One region of the Agaribacter flavus genome, then DNA from elsewhere that is predicted to be linked to it. Evidence: predicted binding sites of a transcription regulator. Region 1 holds the regulator's gene; each other region holds the start of a gene.
What was found. The regulator FNR, encoded in region 1, switches genes on or off when oxygen is low (the NO sensors DNR and NnrR bind a similar motif). The targets are predictions, from matches to a motif close to TTGATCTAGATCAA.
Positions count from the first base shown of each region.

Region 1 (4,219 bases):
GCGCTGGAACAAATTACCCTAGCCAGCGATATTGTATTCGACAAAACAGGCACACTAACGCTTGGCGAGTTTTCAATACAAAAGATGCATGTGAATCAAGCACAAATCACATCATGTCAGTTGTTCAAAGCTTTGTATGCAGGCAAGCTAAAAACACTTGAGGATCAAAAACAGGCTGTACTCAATGTAGCCGCTAATATTGAACAATATTCAGAACACCCAATAGCGAAAGCCTTTTCGCTCGAACAAACACTTAGCTTAAATGTAAGTGCAGTCAATATTGTGATTGGTAAAGGCATTAGTGCACAAATTGACGGCTTTGAATGCCATATCGGGTCAAAGGCGTTGATTGCTGAGGTTTTGGTTAAAAATAGCAGTAGGAGCAACACTCAGCTTGATACAAACTTTACGCTCAGTGACGCCAATGTCTACATGCTTGTTGACGGCGTGTTGATTGCTGAATTTTGTCTCAGTGATACACATCAGCCCGAAGCCGCTCAGCTTATTAAACAATTGAGTCAATACAAACTATCAATACTCAGCGGTGATGAGCAAGCTAATGTCGAGAAAGTGGCGGATGAATTAGGGGTTAAATACGCCTATGGTAATAACACGCCAGAACAAAAACTTCAGTTTGTGAAAGACGCACAGGCTGCTGGTCGCTCCCTCATTATGCTCGGTGATGGCATTAATGATGCTCCTGTGCTTGCCGCTGCCGACGTTTCAGTTGCCGTTGGCAAGGCCTCAGATTTAGCGAAAAACGCCGCTGACCTTGTCCTGCTGGGCTTTCGCTTGAATGCGTTGCATGATTTACTCAATATGGCCAAGCGCACTAAAGCAAAAATAAAACAAAACATTGGCTGGGCGCTGACTTATAATTTTATTGTATTACCGTTTGCCATCAGTGGTATGTTAAGCCCGTGGCAAGCTGCTTTAGGTATGTCAGTGAGTTCGATCATTGTCGTGTATAATTCTACTCGTCTAATGAAGTAGAGTGCGGTTCAGCATCAACCCTTAAATGGAATTTAGCGATATTGAGTGTTGAACTGTGCAAAGTTGTGTAGTTCTGATAAATCGATCCTAAGAGAGAAATCGAATGAGTATAATTTATGTGCTTATCCCCCTAGCAGTCATCATTGTATGCATTGGCGTAGCAGTGTTTTTTTGGGCTGTGCGTAACAATCAATTCGATGATTTAGAGCGACAAGGTTATAGCATTTTGTTTGACGACGACATTGAGCAGGGTGAGCAGCAACAAAACAATGAAAACCTAAGGTTGAGTGAGGATAAACCCTCTCGAACATCTCATCCGAGCGATCATGCAGGAAATTAACCTGCTCGCTGCCTTTTTTATTGGTATTGCTGGCAGCGTTCATTGTGTAGGTATGTGTGGGGGGCTTGTAACCGCCTTTACTTTTGGCATGCCAGTTAACGCAAATAAACAGCTATTTACCCTTGCATACAATTGCGGTCGCATTTTATCCTATACCTTGGTTGGCACTTTCACTGGTTATCTTGGTAGTATCGTCAGTTCAGCCAATCACACTGATTTTCCCATACTCGAATACATTAGCATTGGCTTTTTAATCTTGCTCGCGTTGTATATTAGTGATCTGTGGAAGGGCTTGTCTTACCTCGAACGCCTAGGCGGCTTACTATGGAGGCGAGTACAGCCATTGAGTAAGCGATTTATACCAATCAAAAACACTAAGCACGCCTTTGTATACGGCATGATTTGGGGCTACCTCCCCTGTGGTCTTGTATACTCTGCGCTTACGTGGAGTCTGGCTTCAGGGAGTGCCGTTAACGGTGCGCTGCTCATGCTAGCTTTTGGTTTAGGTACCCTACCCGCACTGCTGTTAATTAGTTTTGGTGCTAAGCAACTTGTCCCCTTACTTCAACACAAAGTATCGCGATATGTTCTCGCATTGACGCTTTTTTCAAGTGCAGTTTTTTTGCTTTTTCGCTAATTAACGAGTAAATTGTTTCGAATAGTCACTAGCACAATTGCTTCATCCCTGAGAGCTTGGTATGTCCAATAAATCCAGTCTATCCATTCATTGTCAAAGTTGTAGTTTTAGTCATCTTTGTTTACCCGTTTCGCTTAACAAAACAGAGATGGCGTCTTTAGATGAAATTATTGAACGTAAAAAACCGCTGCATAAAAATGATAAGCTAATAAGCAGTGGTGATGCTTTTCAAAGTCTTTTTGCGGTTCGCTCGGGATCTTTTAAATCTTATATCAGTGATAAAGATGGTGTTGAGCAGATCATAGGCTTTCATTTTCCAGGCGATATTATTGGTTTTGATGCACTTAAAAACGAAATTCACGAGAGTTACACCCAAGCTCTAGAGACTGCAATGGTTTGTGAGTTACCGTATGAAACGCTTGATGATATGTCGATGAAGTATCCACAATTGCGAAAGCAAATAATGCGCTTTATGAGCGCAGAGATTAAGCATGATCATGATCTTATGATGTTGCTAAGCAAGCGTAGCGCAGAAGAAAAGCTCCTATATTTTATCTCACATTTGTCTCAACGCTTTGATGAACGAGGCTTTTCGGCCAAGCAATTCAATTTGTCTATGACGCGCAATGAAATAGGCAATTACTTAGGTTTAACCGTTGAAACGGTTAGCCGTTTACTCACCAAGTTTCAAAAAGATGCGTTAATAAAAGTAGATGGTAAACTGATCACGATAATCGATCCTCAAGCAATCAGCGATCGTTTACCGGATACTAGCGTCGCGGTCTAATAGGGCGCTGGAAAACAACAATACAGCAGCCGATTGAATATCCTTCACAACCCTTGCAAAATTTATTTTTCACGGATGAAAAACCAAAGCGTATATGGATATACTCGCAGCGATTTTGCAAGGGTTGTGAAGGATATTCAATCGGCTGCTGTATTGTTTGCATGATTCCCCCGTTAGCGATTGTAATAATTTTAGCAAGCCTAAAAAAAAACCAAAAGTTATTGTATACTTCAGGCGTTTTTTCGTAAGTATCAAGATATATGTCTGTAAATATTAAAAACTCTAGCAGTTTCAACAAACTGCAAAAGCGTATTCGCCGTGAAGCAGGTAAAGCTGTAATTGATTTCAATATGATCGAAGAAGGCGATCACATTATGGTATGCCTGTCGGGGGGTAAAGACAGCTATGCCATGCTGGATACCTTGTTATACCTCCAAAAAGTCGCACCCATTTCGTTCACGCTCGTCGCCGTAAACCTCGATCAAAAACAGCCCGGTTTTCCAGAAGAAGTATTACCCAATTATTTGCAAGGCTTAGGAATCGATTACAAAATTGTAGAAGAAGATACTTACACTATCGTAAAAGACAAGATCCCTGAGGGTAAGACAACTTGCTCACTGTGTTCGCGTTTAAGGCGCGGTATTTTATATCGCGTTGCGCAGGAGTTGGGAGCAACGAAGATCGCACTCGGGCATCATCGCGATGATATCTTAGAAACACTATTTTTAAATATGTTCTACGGTGGAAAACTAAAATCAATGCCACCTAAACTGGTAAGCGATGATGGCAGCAATATAGTGATTCGTCCTCTCGCCTACTGTAAAGAAAGCGATATAGAAAAATACGCTCGACATATGGCCTTCCCTATCATTCCGTGTAACTTGTGTGGTTCTCAAGAAAACCTCCAGCGGAAAAATATTAAACTGATGCTACAAGACTGGCAAAAGCGTTTTCCGGGTCGTATAGAATCTATGTTTACTGCGCTTCAAAATATCGCGCCCTCGCATTTACTTGATAAAAGTTTGTACGACTTTTCAGATCTAAGAACAAAAGAAGGTGGAGAAAGTCAGGGCGACACGGCATTTGATCCGATAGACATCCCCCTATCTTTTAACAACGAGCAGCAAGGCATTGAAGACATGGAAAGTCAGGAAAGTATTGCTATTGTCGAGCTGAAATAATAAGGAAAGTATAGTGAAAATTGGACTCGCATTGGGCGCAGGGGCAGCAAGAGGATGGGCGCATATCGGTATCATAAAGGCACTCGAGAAAGTAGGTGTTAAGGTTGATGTGGTAGCGGGCTGTTCAATTGGTGCGTATGTTGGCGCCGCTTACGCTAGCGGAAAACTAGAAGAACTTGAAGAATGGGCTTTCACGCTGACTGAATGGCAAGTATTTGGTTTACTTGGCATCGGGTTTCGACGCGGAGGTTTAGCCACTGGCTTAAGAGTATTCGAAAAAC
Region 1 covers NZ_JBHRSW010000014.1:243,810-248,028, forward strand. The annotation lists gene ACFOHL_RS08845 (heavy metal translocating P-type ATPase) at 1-993, shown strand, start outside; gene ccoS (cbb3-type cytochrome oxidase assembly protein CcoS) at 1,097-1,333, shown strand; gene ACFOHL_RS08855 (sulfite exporter TauE/SafE family protein) at 1,320-1,970, shown strand; gene fnr (fumarate/nitrate reduction transcriptional regulator Fnr) at 2,032-2,757, shown strand; gene ttcA (tRNA 2-thiocytidine(32) synthetase TtcA) at 3,018-3,938, shown strand; gene rssA (patatin-like phospholipase RssA) at 3,952-4,219, shown strand, end outside.

Region 2 (4,219 bases), on a different contig from region 1:
TTGTATTTGGTTACCGTTAGCATCGAGCACAGGGTTGCCTTGCTCGTCTACACGTGGAAATTTCGGGTTTTTTAAGTTGGCAAGGTGTTCATATATTTGATCGTCGTCAGGATTAGAGACTGAATCAGAATCATGAAAATCAATGTTAAAACTTAAGCTTTCAGTTGCTTGCCATTCGACATTTAGGCCGATGGAGTCATTTTCTTTGCGTTCAAAATACTCCCATGCCCAAAAGTTTAACTCGTCGTCTGGATCAAAAATATTAACTACCGTACCGTTTTCATCAGTCGTACCGAATGGATTGTCAAACCAGTACGCAGAACGATTGGTAGTACTTGTTTCTTCAAAGCGAGTTAGCGTGTAGTCTGCAGTAATAACCAAATCATCGGTAGGCGCGGCTTGTAAAACCAATTGGCCATTTAGACGATCGCGCTCGGTGTCGAAACGCTCTGTTACCGCAGTCCACGGTAGCCAATAAGACTGAGAAGGGTTGTTGGATGTGTCAATCGCAGTTGTGTCGATTTGTGCACCAGTAACAGCACCACCTCTGTTGCGCACCCAACCATCGGTACCCACACGGTCTCTACCAGAATCACGTTCAGAATGAGACAAGGATAACAGCACACCAAATTTGCCATCCATAAACACGTTGCTCACCATACCAGATAGTTCTGGTGTAACAGAGCTACCTAAATCTACACTCGTGTCTACTACACCTTGAGCACTTGCAAATGCTTTAAACTCGCCATAATCAAAAGGTTTAGCCGTTTGAATGTTAATTGTAGCGCCAATACCGCCACCTGTTACATTCGCTTTACCTGTTTTCGCTACTTGTACACCTTTTACCGCTTCAGCCGCTATTTCACGGAAGTTAAAACTTCTTGCAGGACCAAGTACCGATGAGGTAGGCATTTGCCTGCCGTTGAGTGTCACTAAGTTAAAGCCTGGTCCAAAACCACGCACACTGACTGCATTACCTTCGTTGTTGGTGCGGTCAATAGACACACCTGTAATCCGTTGTAATGATTCGGCTAGGTTAGTATCAGGAAACTTACCAATGTCTTCTGCGGTTATCGCATCTACAACACCGACAGCTTCACGTTTAATGTTGGCTGAGCTTGCAAGAGAGCCACGAATACCCGAGACGTTGATTACTTCGATATTGTCATCACTAGTCGCGCTGTCTTGGGCGCTAGCCGTTGATACAGTGGCTAGCCCAGCGCCAGCAACCATTAAAGATGCTGCGATAGCGTTAAGTTTAAATCTATTCTTTTTCATTTGCGTCCCCATAGCTTAATTTAGCTGGAAAAATGGATAGTAGAATGCGGTGGCTCTGGTCATAAATATCACCTGTTTGGGTGACACGATGTTTTTGAGTTATGTGCGCCGTAACCAAAAGCACCAAAAAACTGTAAACCAGTAAACTGTTTATTGTTTACAATCTATGTGTAATTTTTAACTTTTTTTGTACAGATTTCCAGTGTTTTGTTAAATAAATTAACAAAATTGTTCTATATATGCTTCAAATGTTCAAAAAACAATCAAAATAAAAAGCCTTTTAGTCATTGTTTGATGTAGAACAATGTTTTTTTGATGAATATGTTTCGCCGTGATTATTATTGATCTGGGTCATGCCTGTAGCTATTTACAAAGCTAATAATACCCATGTTATTTTTTTAAAACCGAAAGAGGCATGTTATGTTAGATCTATTGTTGAGTGATCCTGTGGCGTGGGGATCAATTTTGGGCATTTTTATCGTTGTGGCAATTTGTATGTATTACGTTTGGTTGTTTCTAAAAAACGTGAAAGAAAACGCGTAAAAACGGCAGCAACATATGCTCAATTAGGTTTTTCGTCGCGCCTTGTGGCGACTAATACAAGTAATGCGCCTTTCCCTCCCCATTCCAAGGGCGCTTGGTGAAAGCCGATAACTTTTGGGTGTTGAACAAGCCAGTTGGGAACGTGCTGCTTTAGAACGCCGCCACTGACACCGTGAATAATATTTATACATTCATGGTGTTTGTCGTAGGCTTCTTGAATAACAGCGGCTAATTCTAGCTTGGCATCTTCGCGGTTGACACCATGTAGATCTAAAATTAGCTCGGGTACATATTCACCGCGCCGGAGTGCCTTTATTTGTGCGCGGTGGCGCTCGTCGCGACAAAACAACATAGACTGGTTGCCATCAAAGTGGGCTTCAAAGCCGTCTGAAAACTCAAAAGAGGCATTGCGCTGTTTTGTTTGCATTGCTTGTTTTCGTTTATGCAAGCTTTCCGCTTTTTGAGTCATTGAAGCGCGAGGCGCGAGGTATTTATCGCTTTTTATACGTTTGGTGTCTTTGAATAGGCTGGCAAAGCTTTCAAAATCATCGTTTTGCGGAACTTTTTTCACATTTATGCTGTAAATTAAGCGAATTTAAGTCGAATACATATTATTATACCGCCACTTTCTATTCGACACCAAGGTTTCATGCATAACAATGAATGATGCTGACAATGCAGAACACGCGCTTGCTAACGTGAATGAGTTGACGACGGTTGTTGATTGGATGCGTTATACAATCAGTCAATTGCAATCGAGCGGCGTGTACTTTGGTCATGGCACCGATAATGTTTGGGACGAGGCGGAACAGTTAGTTTTTACTTGTTTGCAGCTTCCTTTGACCTTAGCGCCAGAGCAAAAGCAAATTTTGTACAATGCCAGCTTAACCCAAGATGAAAAGCACAAAGCACTAGATTGGATACGAAAACGCAGCGAAGAAGCCCTTCCTTTGCCGTATATTAGTAATACCGCTTGGTTTGCCGGCATGCCTTTTTATGTTGATGAGCGCGTGCTTATCCCTCGCTCTCCTTTCGCTGAATTGATAAACCAAGGTTTTTCGAGTTTTTTGTCCGCCAAAGATGAGCCCTTGCACCTTCTGGATATGTGTACTGGAAGCGGTTGCATTGCTATAGCTCTTGCGCATGCTTTTCCTGAAGCCATGGTTGATGCAGTAGATATTGATACTGATGCTTTGGATGTGACATCGATTAACATTGCAAATTATCAACTGGAGCAAAGAGTTTACCCTCTAGCTTCAGATGTGTTTAGTGCATTAAGTGGTCAGCAGTACGATATTATTGTCGCCAATCCACCTTATGTGGATGCTGAAGACATGGCAGATTTACCAAATGAATATTTGCATGAGCCAGAACATGCCCTTGCTTCGGGCTTTGATGGCCTCGATTTAACCGTACAAATTTTGTCTCAAGCGGTGCAATTTTTGCGGGATGATGGTTGGCTGTTTGTCGAAGTCGGTAACAGCGAGGTAAATTTTGACCGTCGTATGAAAGGTTTACATGTAACATGGTGTCAGTTAGCGAATGGTGGCAGTGGTATTTTCGCTATCAGTAAAGCGCAACTCATGGCACAGCAAGATATACTAGATGAATTGGAGTAAGCAGATATATGTCGGGGAATACCTTTGGCAAATTATTCACCGTGACGACCTTTGGTGAGAGTCATGGCAAAGCAATCGGTGGGGTAGTTGACGGCTGCCCTCCGGGTTTGGTACTTGATGAAAATGATTTACAGCACGATTTAGATCGACGTAAACCGGGTACGTCACGTTACACTACGGCGCGCCGTGAAGAAGATGAAGTGAAAATACTTTCTGGCGTTTTTGAAGGTAAAACAACAGGTACGAGTATTGGTCTACTGATTAATAATACAGACCAACGGAGCCAAGATTATTCCAAGATTAAAGAAAGCTTTAGACCAGGGCACGCGGATTACACCTATCAGCAAAAATATGGCTTTAGAGATTACCGCGGTGGTGGCAGATCGTCAGCGCGAGAAACAGCTATAAGAGTTGCAGCGGGTGGCATCGCTAAAAAGTACTTAAAGCAAGTGTACGGGATTGAAATAAGGGGCTATTTATCTCAGTTAGGCCCAATTGCCGTTGAAAAAGTCGATCATGCAGTCACCAATACCAATCCTTTTTTCTGTCCTGACGAATCTAAATTGGATGCCTTAGACGCGTATATGCGTGACTTGAAGAAAGAAGGGAATTCAATCGGTGCAAAGATAAGTGTTTCTGCCATAAATATGCCTGTGGGTTTGGGTGAACCGGTATTTGATCGCTTAGATGCAGATATTGCGCATGCAATGATGGGAATAAATGCAGTAAAGGGCGTAGAGTTGGGAGACGGCTTTGATGTTGTGACGCAAAAAGGCACA
Region 2 covers NZ_JBHRSW010000004.1:363,932-368,150, reverse strand. The annotation lists gene ACFOHL_RS01645 (TonB-dependent receptor) at 1-1,278, opposite strand, end outside; gene ACFOHL_RS01640 (DUF3149 domain-containing protein) at 1,699-1,821, shown strand; gene smrB (endonuclease SmrB) at 1,841-2,392, opposite strand; gene prmB (50S ribosomal protein L3 N(5)-glutamine methyltransferase) at 2,481-3,440, shown strand; gene aroC (chorismate synthase) at 3,449-4,219, shown strand, end outside.
Region 2: a site for FNR is predicted at 1,570-1,583, ahead of ACFOHL_RS01640 (DUF3149 domain-containing protein). Genes of this name have one in related genera too.

Region 3 (4,219 bases), on a different contig from region 1:
AGAGTCGTGATGCGTGGTCAACATTTTTTGACCGTACCAAGTACGTTGGTTAAGACTGATTTAATTGCATGCATTCCTTTTCATTTAGCCAAACATTACGATCTGGCCATGTATGAGTTACCGATAAATATCCCGATTGTCGATTATTGCTTATATTGGCATGTAAGTGCTGATCTGGATGCGGCACACCAGTGGATGCGCGAACAAATTATTGAAGTAGCGAAAATATATAACCCAAGTGAGTAGCTCTTATATGGGAGTTCTACGCGCCGCTAATACACCTAACGACCTTTTCGTTTAGAGTATAAGGCTCTACAAAGCCACCAAAGCTTAAATTTTTTAACTTTTCCCCAAAAAATACGAACAGAATGCAGGTAAAACTTTAGGTATTTTTTATTATACGAAATTATCTCTACCAGCATTGTAAAAAAAGCGGCACTCATTACACTGTCTCCTTGGCAATATCACATTGCCAAATACTACATTTAAGGAGTTTATTATGAAGGGAAAAACACTCACCCTAGCCAGTATCTTTTGCATTACCACTTCTTTTAGTTTTTCTGCTAGCGCAAGCATCGAAGATGCCCTCGCTAACATTTGTACCATTGTAAAAACAGACGATAAGTCTGAGCTTCGCAAAAAAATGAAGAACGTTAGAAACAGTTTTGCTTTGAAACTCGGCGACTATTACGACGGCATTAGTTGCAACGGCAATAGCTTGATCCGCACGGCTATGCTCAACGAAGCCCTACAAACAGGCACTTTACTTGTCAAGAAAATGCCGAAGTCACAATTAAACAAGCCAGAGAACGATGGCGTTAAGCTGAGTGACTGGATCGCTCAAAATGGCTTAAGTGATAATCCTATCGCTCAAGTAGTTAACGAGCGGTTGTAGACAAGTTTTGATTGCACACATACTCACGCTACTTTCAAACATTTGGCACTAAGAACTCACTTAACAGTAACAATATACATGTAAAGTTGTTTTTAGTGCTTTCTTTTCAAAAATTGTGAAATTTGCACCTCAAATTAGAGGTCTAAACAACAAAGCACATCGAAAAATAAATATCATGTTTTGTAATAAAAAATTGATAAAAAGAACAACACTGAAAACTATAAACATTTGTATTTACTAGTTATTTATCCATTTTTATATTAGGCATTGTTCGCAAAAAATGCTGACATTAATTTGGTATATAATACAATACCCTAGTATCAACATGCTATCTGTGAAAGTTTTTGCACGCCTTTACACTTGTCCTAGTTGAAATTGAACACGTATGAGGTATGTATCATGTTGAGAAAAGTACTAGCACCTTCGATTATCACATTGGCTATAAGTTTTTCTGGAAGTGCAAATGCAGAGCTAGCAAGTGCCCTAGCAAACATTTGTGAAATTGTTAAGACAGATGACAAAGGCGAATTGCGCAAAAAGATGAAAAATATTAGAGGCTCTTTTAACTTGCAGTTGAAAGATTATTACAGCGGTGTGACTTGCGGTGGAAAATCACTCATTAAACTCGCGATTGAAAGCAACGCGACCGAAGCCGGCACACTTTTGGTGAAAAAAATGCCAAAAAAGCTTTTAGCGCAACCGGAACATGATGGCGAAGTTTTGCTTACGTGGATAACCGCACAAGGCTTAGCCGACAATCCAGTATCTGTAGCGTTACAAGAACGTCTATAGCCTGAATTGTATTGAAAGAAAACGAATATCACTAGTTGAAAAACAGTTCAACATGGTAGGCAAAGGCATCTTTGCCATTTTGTGGCCCCTCCCCGGGGTCACTTTTTTATGTGCTTTACCCCTTGTTTTAACTCTCAGGGTCTGTTGAGCTTTGGTGTACAGACCCTAGACAACAAATGCCCAAGAGTTTATTCAAGATCAAATAAATGTAAATGATTCTGCTTCATACTTAGGCCTTTCTCCATCAAGAGCTAAAGGTACAATGAGGAAAAATATAAACCCAAACCCATATCATTGTTTATCCAAAGTCGACGATAACATCGATCGTCAAACCAGCATTGAAGATTATTTTGACAAAGCGGTATTGACTAAATACAACGTTGCAGGGCCTCGCTATACATCCTATCCTACCGCTGTATCGTTTCATCCGAATATACGAGATGAAGATATTGATAGTGCTATTTCTAACTTGGCTCACTCAAGCTCAGTAAACAAAAATCTAGCTATCTACGTTCATATACCCTTTTGTCACGAGCTTTGCTACTACTGTGGTTGCAACAAAATTGTCACCCGTCACCAAGAAAAAGCGGAGCTGTACCTTCAATACTTAAAAAAAGAAATGCACTTGGTTGCGCATAAATACAAAGCGCTAACAATATCAGAGCTGCATTTGGGGGGAGGCACACCCAACTTTTTAACCATAGCTCAACTAACAACACTGGTAGATAGCTTAAAAACCGCATTTAACTTCAGGCACGATGCTCAACTCAGCATTGAAATAGACCCGCGTACCGTCGACAAAACGTACATTATTCAAGCCTCAAACATTGGATTTAATCGCCTGAGTATAGGTGTACAAGACACAGATAAGCGGGTACAAAAACAAATTAACCGTGTACAAAGCACCATTCATATCGCCGATCTTATTGACTGCGCGCGGCAAAATAAGTTTAGGTCTATCAACCTTGATCTTATCTATGGTTTACCCATGCAAACAAGGGAGACGTTTTTTAATACCTTAGAGGCCGCGAAAACGATGGATCCCGACCGTATTTCATTGTTTTCCTATGCCCATCTTCCCAATATATTTGCGGCTCAAAGAAAAATAAAAGAGGAGTACTTACCATCAAGTACAGAGAAATTTGCTCTTTTTCGCCAAGCCATAGATGTTCTCACAAAAGCGGGCTACGACTTCATCGGCATGGATCATTTCGCAAAGAAAAGCGATGAACTCAGCCTTGCCAGTAAAAACAAAGTATTAGGGCGAAATTTTCAGGGCTATACAAGCTCATCAAATACGGCTTGTTTAGGGCTGGGAGTGTCTTCTATCAGTAATATCGACAATGTGTACACACAAAACGAAAAGAAGCTATCTGACTATTACAAACGCCTTGATTTAAAGCAGTCACCCGTTATAAAAGGCTTGGTACTTGCCCAAGATGATGAAATTAGGCGAGATCTCATTCACCAACTCATGTGTAACTTTGAGATAAACAAAACTGATTTTTCTCAAAAACATCAAATCAATTTTGACGTCTACTTTGCCCACAGCCGAAATAAGCTGACGGAGTTTATAGAAGATGGACTCCTAAGTGACACAAAAGAGTACTTAACAATACATCCAAGAGGAAGATTAATTGTGCGAAATATATGCATGAGTTTCGACGAATATCTGTCTCAACCCATGCATCAAATGCGTTACAGCCGTGTAATTTAAGTAATAAGTTAAACGACAATCTAGCAGTTAGCAGTGCTTAAATTGGCGATCCCGGTGGCATTGGTTTTACACTGACTTCCATTGGGAACTGCCCCGTCTCCCAAAAGGTATCGAGATGCCTCAATAGTACTTTGGCTTTTGCATTCTTTCGTTGTTTCTTCAGGTTGTCACCATATGCAAGTAACTCTGCCTTGATAAGCAAGGCAAGCTCAGGAGCGAGCTCTTTTTGCTCAAGCAAATCAAATGTTGCGCGCAATCCTATTAAGCCCACCCGAGCTTCTAAACCAGAGGATGTTGCCTTTGAAACTAGCTCAGTAAACACGCTTTGTATCAGAAACTCAACTGATGGAACACTATCATCGAGCTTACTTTGGTAGTCTAAACGATTCACGCGTTCAGCGGTGAGTAACTTATAAATTGTCGAGGCCGCTGCAGACTCTGCTAAAGCAATCGGATCAAAATTACGCCCCATACGTGATGCGCTGCTCTCTCTGGTGCGCTCGGTGCCATATGTTTTTGGTGGAATTAAGGCCACGATATTTTCAGGTAAACGCAAAAACTCTGCACTGGCGCTCTTTAGCGCTAATGACAGGGCTTGCTTTTGAGTTTCTCCCGCCACAAAACGTACTTGAGGATTGTTGCCATGACGCTCTTTTAAAGCATATTGATAATTTATCCCCCCCACTTGCTTTATTAACGCGTCCAACTGATAGCGATGCGAATAATAAATGGGCACTAAGCGTTCTTCCAAATCAGACCAAGCATGACCAAAAGGCAAGCTTTGTGACCCAAAATTGTCTAGAGCGAAGTCTCTA
Region 3 covers NZ_JBHRSW010000005.1:38,328-42,546, forward strand. The annotation lists gene ACFOHL_RS02335 (LysR family transcriptional regulator) at 1-246, shown strand, start outside; gene ACFOHL_RS02340 (DUF3718 domain-containing protein) at 500-895, shown strand; gene ACFOHL_RS02345 (DUF3718 domain-containing protein) at 1,298-1,687, shown strand; gene hemN (oxygen-independent coproporphyrinogen III oxidase) at 1,950-3,404, shown strand; gene ACFOHL_RS02355 (zinc-dependent metalloprotease) at 3,442-4,219, opposite strand, start outside.
Region 3: a site for FNR is predicted at 1,876-1,889, ahead of hemN (oxygen-independent coproporphyrinogen III oxidase). Genes of this name have one in related genera too.

Region 4 (4,219 bases), on a different contig from region 1:
ATTTCTGAGCCTAGGTTAGAAGTCATGATAATCAGGGTATTCTTAAAATCTACTGTTCGCCCCTGTCCATCGGTTAGTCGGCCATCGTCCAAAACCTGTAACAATATGTTGAACACATCAGGGTGAGCTTTTTCTACTTCATCTAATAAAATAACAGAATACGGCTTTCTTCTCACCGCTTCAGTCAAGTAGCCACCCTCTTCATAGCCTACATAGCCTGGGGGCGCACCAACTAACCTAGCAACCGAATGCTTCTCCATAAACTCAGACATATCAATTCGGATCAAAGCATTTTCTGTATCAAACATAAAGTTTGCGAGCGCCTTGCAAAGCTCTGTCTTTCCAACCCCGGTGGGGCCTAAAAACAAAAACGATCCCGTTGGCTTTTCTGGATCAGCAAGCCCAGCTCGTGAACGGCGAATAGCATTGGAGACCGATTTAACCGCCTCTTCTTGACCCACAACCCGCTTTGCTAATACAGCTTCCATACTGACTAACTTCTCTTTCTCACTCTCTAGCATTTTAGCAACTGGAATGCCTGTCCATCGTGACAATACATCAGCAATTTCTACATCCGTGACTTTGTTTTTCAGTAGTTTATTGTCAACTGATTCTATTTCTGAGGCACTTTCTAAACGCTGCTCCAAGGCAGGAATTTTGCCGTACTGTAATTCAGACATTCGATTTAAATCTGATGCTCGTCGCGCAATTTCTAAATCCAGCTTGGCTTGTTCAAGCTCAGCTTTGATGCCTTGCGTACCCTGCATAGCATCCTTTTCACTGTGCCATATTTTTTCGAGTTCAGAGAACTTATGCTCGGCCTGCTCACGCTCGAGTTCAATAATTTCAAGGCGCTTGTGGCTAGCAGCATCCGTTTCTTTCGCAAGAGCTTGCTCTTCAAGTTTCAATTGAATGATGCGACGCTCAAGTCTGTCCATTTCTTCAGGCTTAGAGTCGATTTGCATACGAATACTTGACGCTGCCTCGTCAACAAGATCAATCGCTTTATCCGGCAGTTGACGATCGCTAATGTAGCGGTGAGACAAACTTGCTGCCGCAACAATTGCAGGGTCGGTGATGTCGACAGCGTGATGTAGCTCATATCGCTCTTTGAGACCACGTAAAATCGCAATAGTATCTTCTACACTGGGTTGATCGACTTGAACCTTTTGGAAACGGCGCTCTAGTGCCGCATCTTTTTCGATAAACTGCCGATATTCATCGAGCGTAGTTGCACCGACACAATGTAATTCGCCTCTTGCAAGCGCTGGCTTCAACATATTGCCTGCGTCCATTGCACCCTCTCCCTTGCCAGCACCGACCATAGTGTGTAACTCGTCAATGAATAGAATGACTCGCCCTTCTTCTTTTGACAATTCATTCAGGACGGCCTTCAATCGCTCTTCAAACTCACCTCTATATTTGGCACCAGCCAGCAAAGCTCCCATATCTAGTGACAAAACGCGTTTATTTTTGAGGCCTTCGGGTACTTCACCATTAATAATCCGCTGAGCGAGCCCTTCAACAATCGCCGTCTTACCAACACCCGGCTCACCAATAAGTACAGGGTTATTTTTTGTTCGCCGCTGTAAAACTTGCACAGTACGCCTAATTTCTTCATCCCGTCCTATAACTGGATCAAGGCGACCCTGCTCGGCTCGTTCGGTTAAATCAGTCGTGTATTTTTCAAGCGCTTGTCTTACGTCTTCGGCGTTTTGATCCGTGACTTTTTGTCCGCCACGCAATTTATCAATACTTTTTTCAACGGTATCCTTGGTCACAGCAAGCTGTTTGAATATACCACCCAGTGCCCCTGTGTCTTCCAATGCTGCCAAAACGAAAACTTCGGAAGTAATGAAGTCATCTTTCCTCTGTTGAGCTATTTTGTCACACATGTTTAAGGCTCGGACGGTATCTCGTCCAAGTTGAACGTCACCTGATATTCCTTGTACTTTCGGTAGTTTATCGATAGCTTCTGCCAACAGAGAGCGCAGTGAGTTCATATTGACCTGTGCAAGATCCAACAAAGGTCTCACCGTCCCGCCTTGCTGATTTAACAGCGCAGACATTAGGTGCACTGGTTCAATATATTGATGATCTCTGCCCAATGCCAAAGACTGAGCATCTGATATAGCGATTTGAAACTTACTGGTAAATTTATCGAGGCGCATGACTTTTACTCCAAATGCTTGATGCTTCAGAGATATGATTGGCTAGTGTTTATTTCAAGAGAGATAAATTTGATTTAGGTCAATTTAGGGTCTGTTGATCATTGCTGTACAAGTTTTTTACGGCAAAGATCAACAGACCCTAAGGATGAATGTTGCATTTCGTCCAGTAGACGCTTGCCCCTCATGTGTGGCCTTACGATGAGAAAAATACTGGTCATCTGCGTATGTACAATGATCGGAAACACCGATTTTGGATACACCACTCATTTGCAACTTTCTCTGGCATATCTCTTTCAAATCCAATAGGTATTTTCCATTTTTACTTTGATTACAATGAGCGTAAGAATATTTGTCAAATAGCTTTGCGACTTCCTCGCCTACTTCAAAATGCCTTTGACTGATTGCAGGACCAATCCAAACTTGAAGCTTGGTCGTGTCGTCAAAACAAGCTACTGCCTTCTCAATTATGCCATCCACCAACCCTCGCCAACCGGCATGAACCGCAGATATTTTTTTGCCATCTGTCAAAACAACGGGTAAGCAGTCAGCCGTCATCACCGCCAAAGGCATGTTGACTCTTGAAGTCAATATTCCATCCATTGGCTTTGTTAAGTCATAGTGCCCAAGGTCAAGCTCACAGAGGCGTGTAGTATGTTGCTGATTCATATAAATTGATGGCAAGGCTTTGTGTGAGAGGCTTTGAATAAAGTCATCAATCGCTTGCCTGTTTTTGGCTACTAGCTCGGGCTTATCACCAACATGATAAGCCACATTCAAGCTTTTAAAGGGAGCTTCGCTATACCCACCCAAGCATGTCGTAGTGAAACAAAGCACATTTTCAGTCAAATAAAAGTGCTTGGCAATCAAGATTAGTATTCCATTAAATCTTTATTGTCGATAACATCATTTCTCATAATCAATAGTAAACTTGAAATATCTTGCGGCAGTGGTACTTGCCAAGACATACGTTCGCCACTGACTGGATGATTAAGTGTGAGCTGTGCTGCATGCAAAGCTTGACGGTTAAAACTTCGCAACGCATCTGCAAATGAGGCATCCGCTTTTTTTGGTGGGCGCGGCCTACCACCATATTGATTGTCACCCACTAACGGATGCTTAATGTGCGTCATATGGACTCTTATTTGGTGGGTACGCCCACTTTCCAGCTTAAGACGCAAATGTGTATGTGCACGAAATTTTTCGATAACGCGATAATGTGTGACGGCAGGTTTTCCGGTCTCGCGCACAGCCATTAGGGTGCGTTTTGTAGCATGTCTGCCAATGGGCGCATCCACATATCCACCTGCAATTAAATTCCCCATCACGATCGCTTCGTATTCTCGCCCCATAGTGCGGCTTTGAAGCTGCTCAACTAAACTTGTTTGCGCTTGTAAGTTTTTAGCAACGACCATTAACCCAGTAGTGTCTTTGTCCAAGCGATGAACGATGCCCGCTCTGGCTACTTTGTCTATCTCAGGTACATGTGACAGCAGTGCGTTTAACATTGTCCCACTGGCGTTCCCCGCTCCTGGATGAACCACTAAGCCAGTAGGTTTATTGACGACCAATATATCATCATCTTCGTAAACGATATCCAGCGCAATGTTTTCTGCCTTGTTCTCCACCTTCACTTCTTGAAGCGCGGATATTACGACATTCTCCCGGCCTTTCATTTTTGTCCGAGGGATGGCTATCACTTCACCATTCACGCTAACATGATTATTTTCTATCCACTCTTTAATTTTTGAGCGAGAATATTCTTGGAACATTTCAGCTAAGCACTGGTCTAGTCTTTTATTGAATAAATGTTCGGGAATGTTTCCCGAAAGGTGGATAGTTAAGTTATTGTCTTGCATGGCACCGGCTGTTTAATCGAATTGCCGTAAGTATAGCAAGCGCAATGGCTAAATTGCAGTGATAAGTAGAGGCTGTTTATCTTTGTTTATTTTTTGTGTTGGTTCTAAAATTGGATAAGACAAGGCGTAGTGGGTGTAGTTTGGTGGCTCCAAATAAACCAACTACAACGAAGTATTATCCAATTTTAGAGC
Region 4 covers NZ_JBHRSW010000017.1:22,287-26,505, forward strand. The annotation lists gene clpB (ATP-dependent chaperone ClpB) at 1-2,171, opposite strand, end outside; gene pgeF (peptidoglycan editing factor PgeF) at 2,301-3,038, opposite strand; gene rluD (23S rRNA pseudouridine(1911/1915/1917) synthase RluD) at 3,041-4,027, opposite strand.
Region 4: a site for FNR is predicted at 2,241-2,254, ahead of clpB (ATP-dependent chaperone ClpB). Genes of this name have one in related genera too.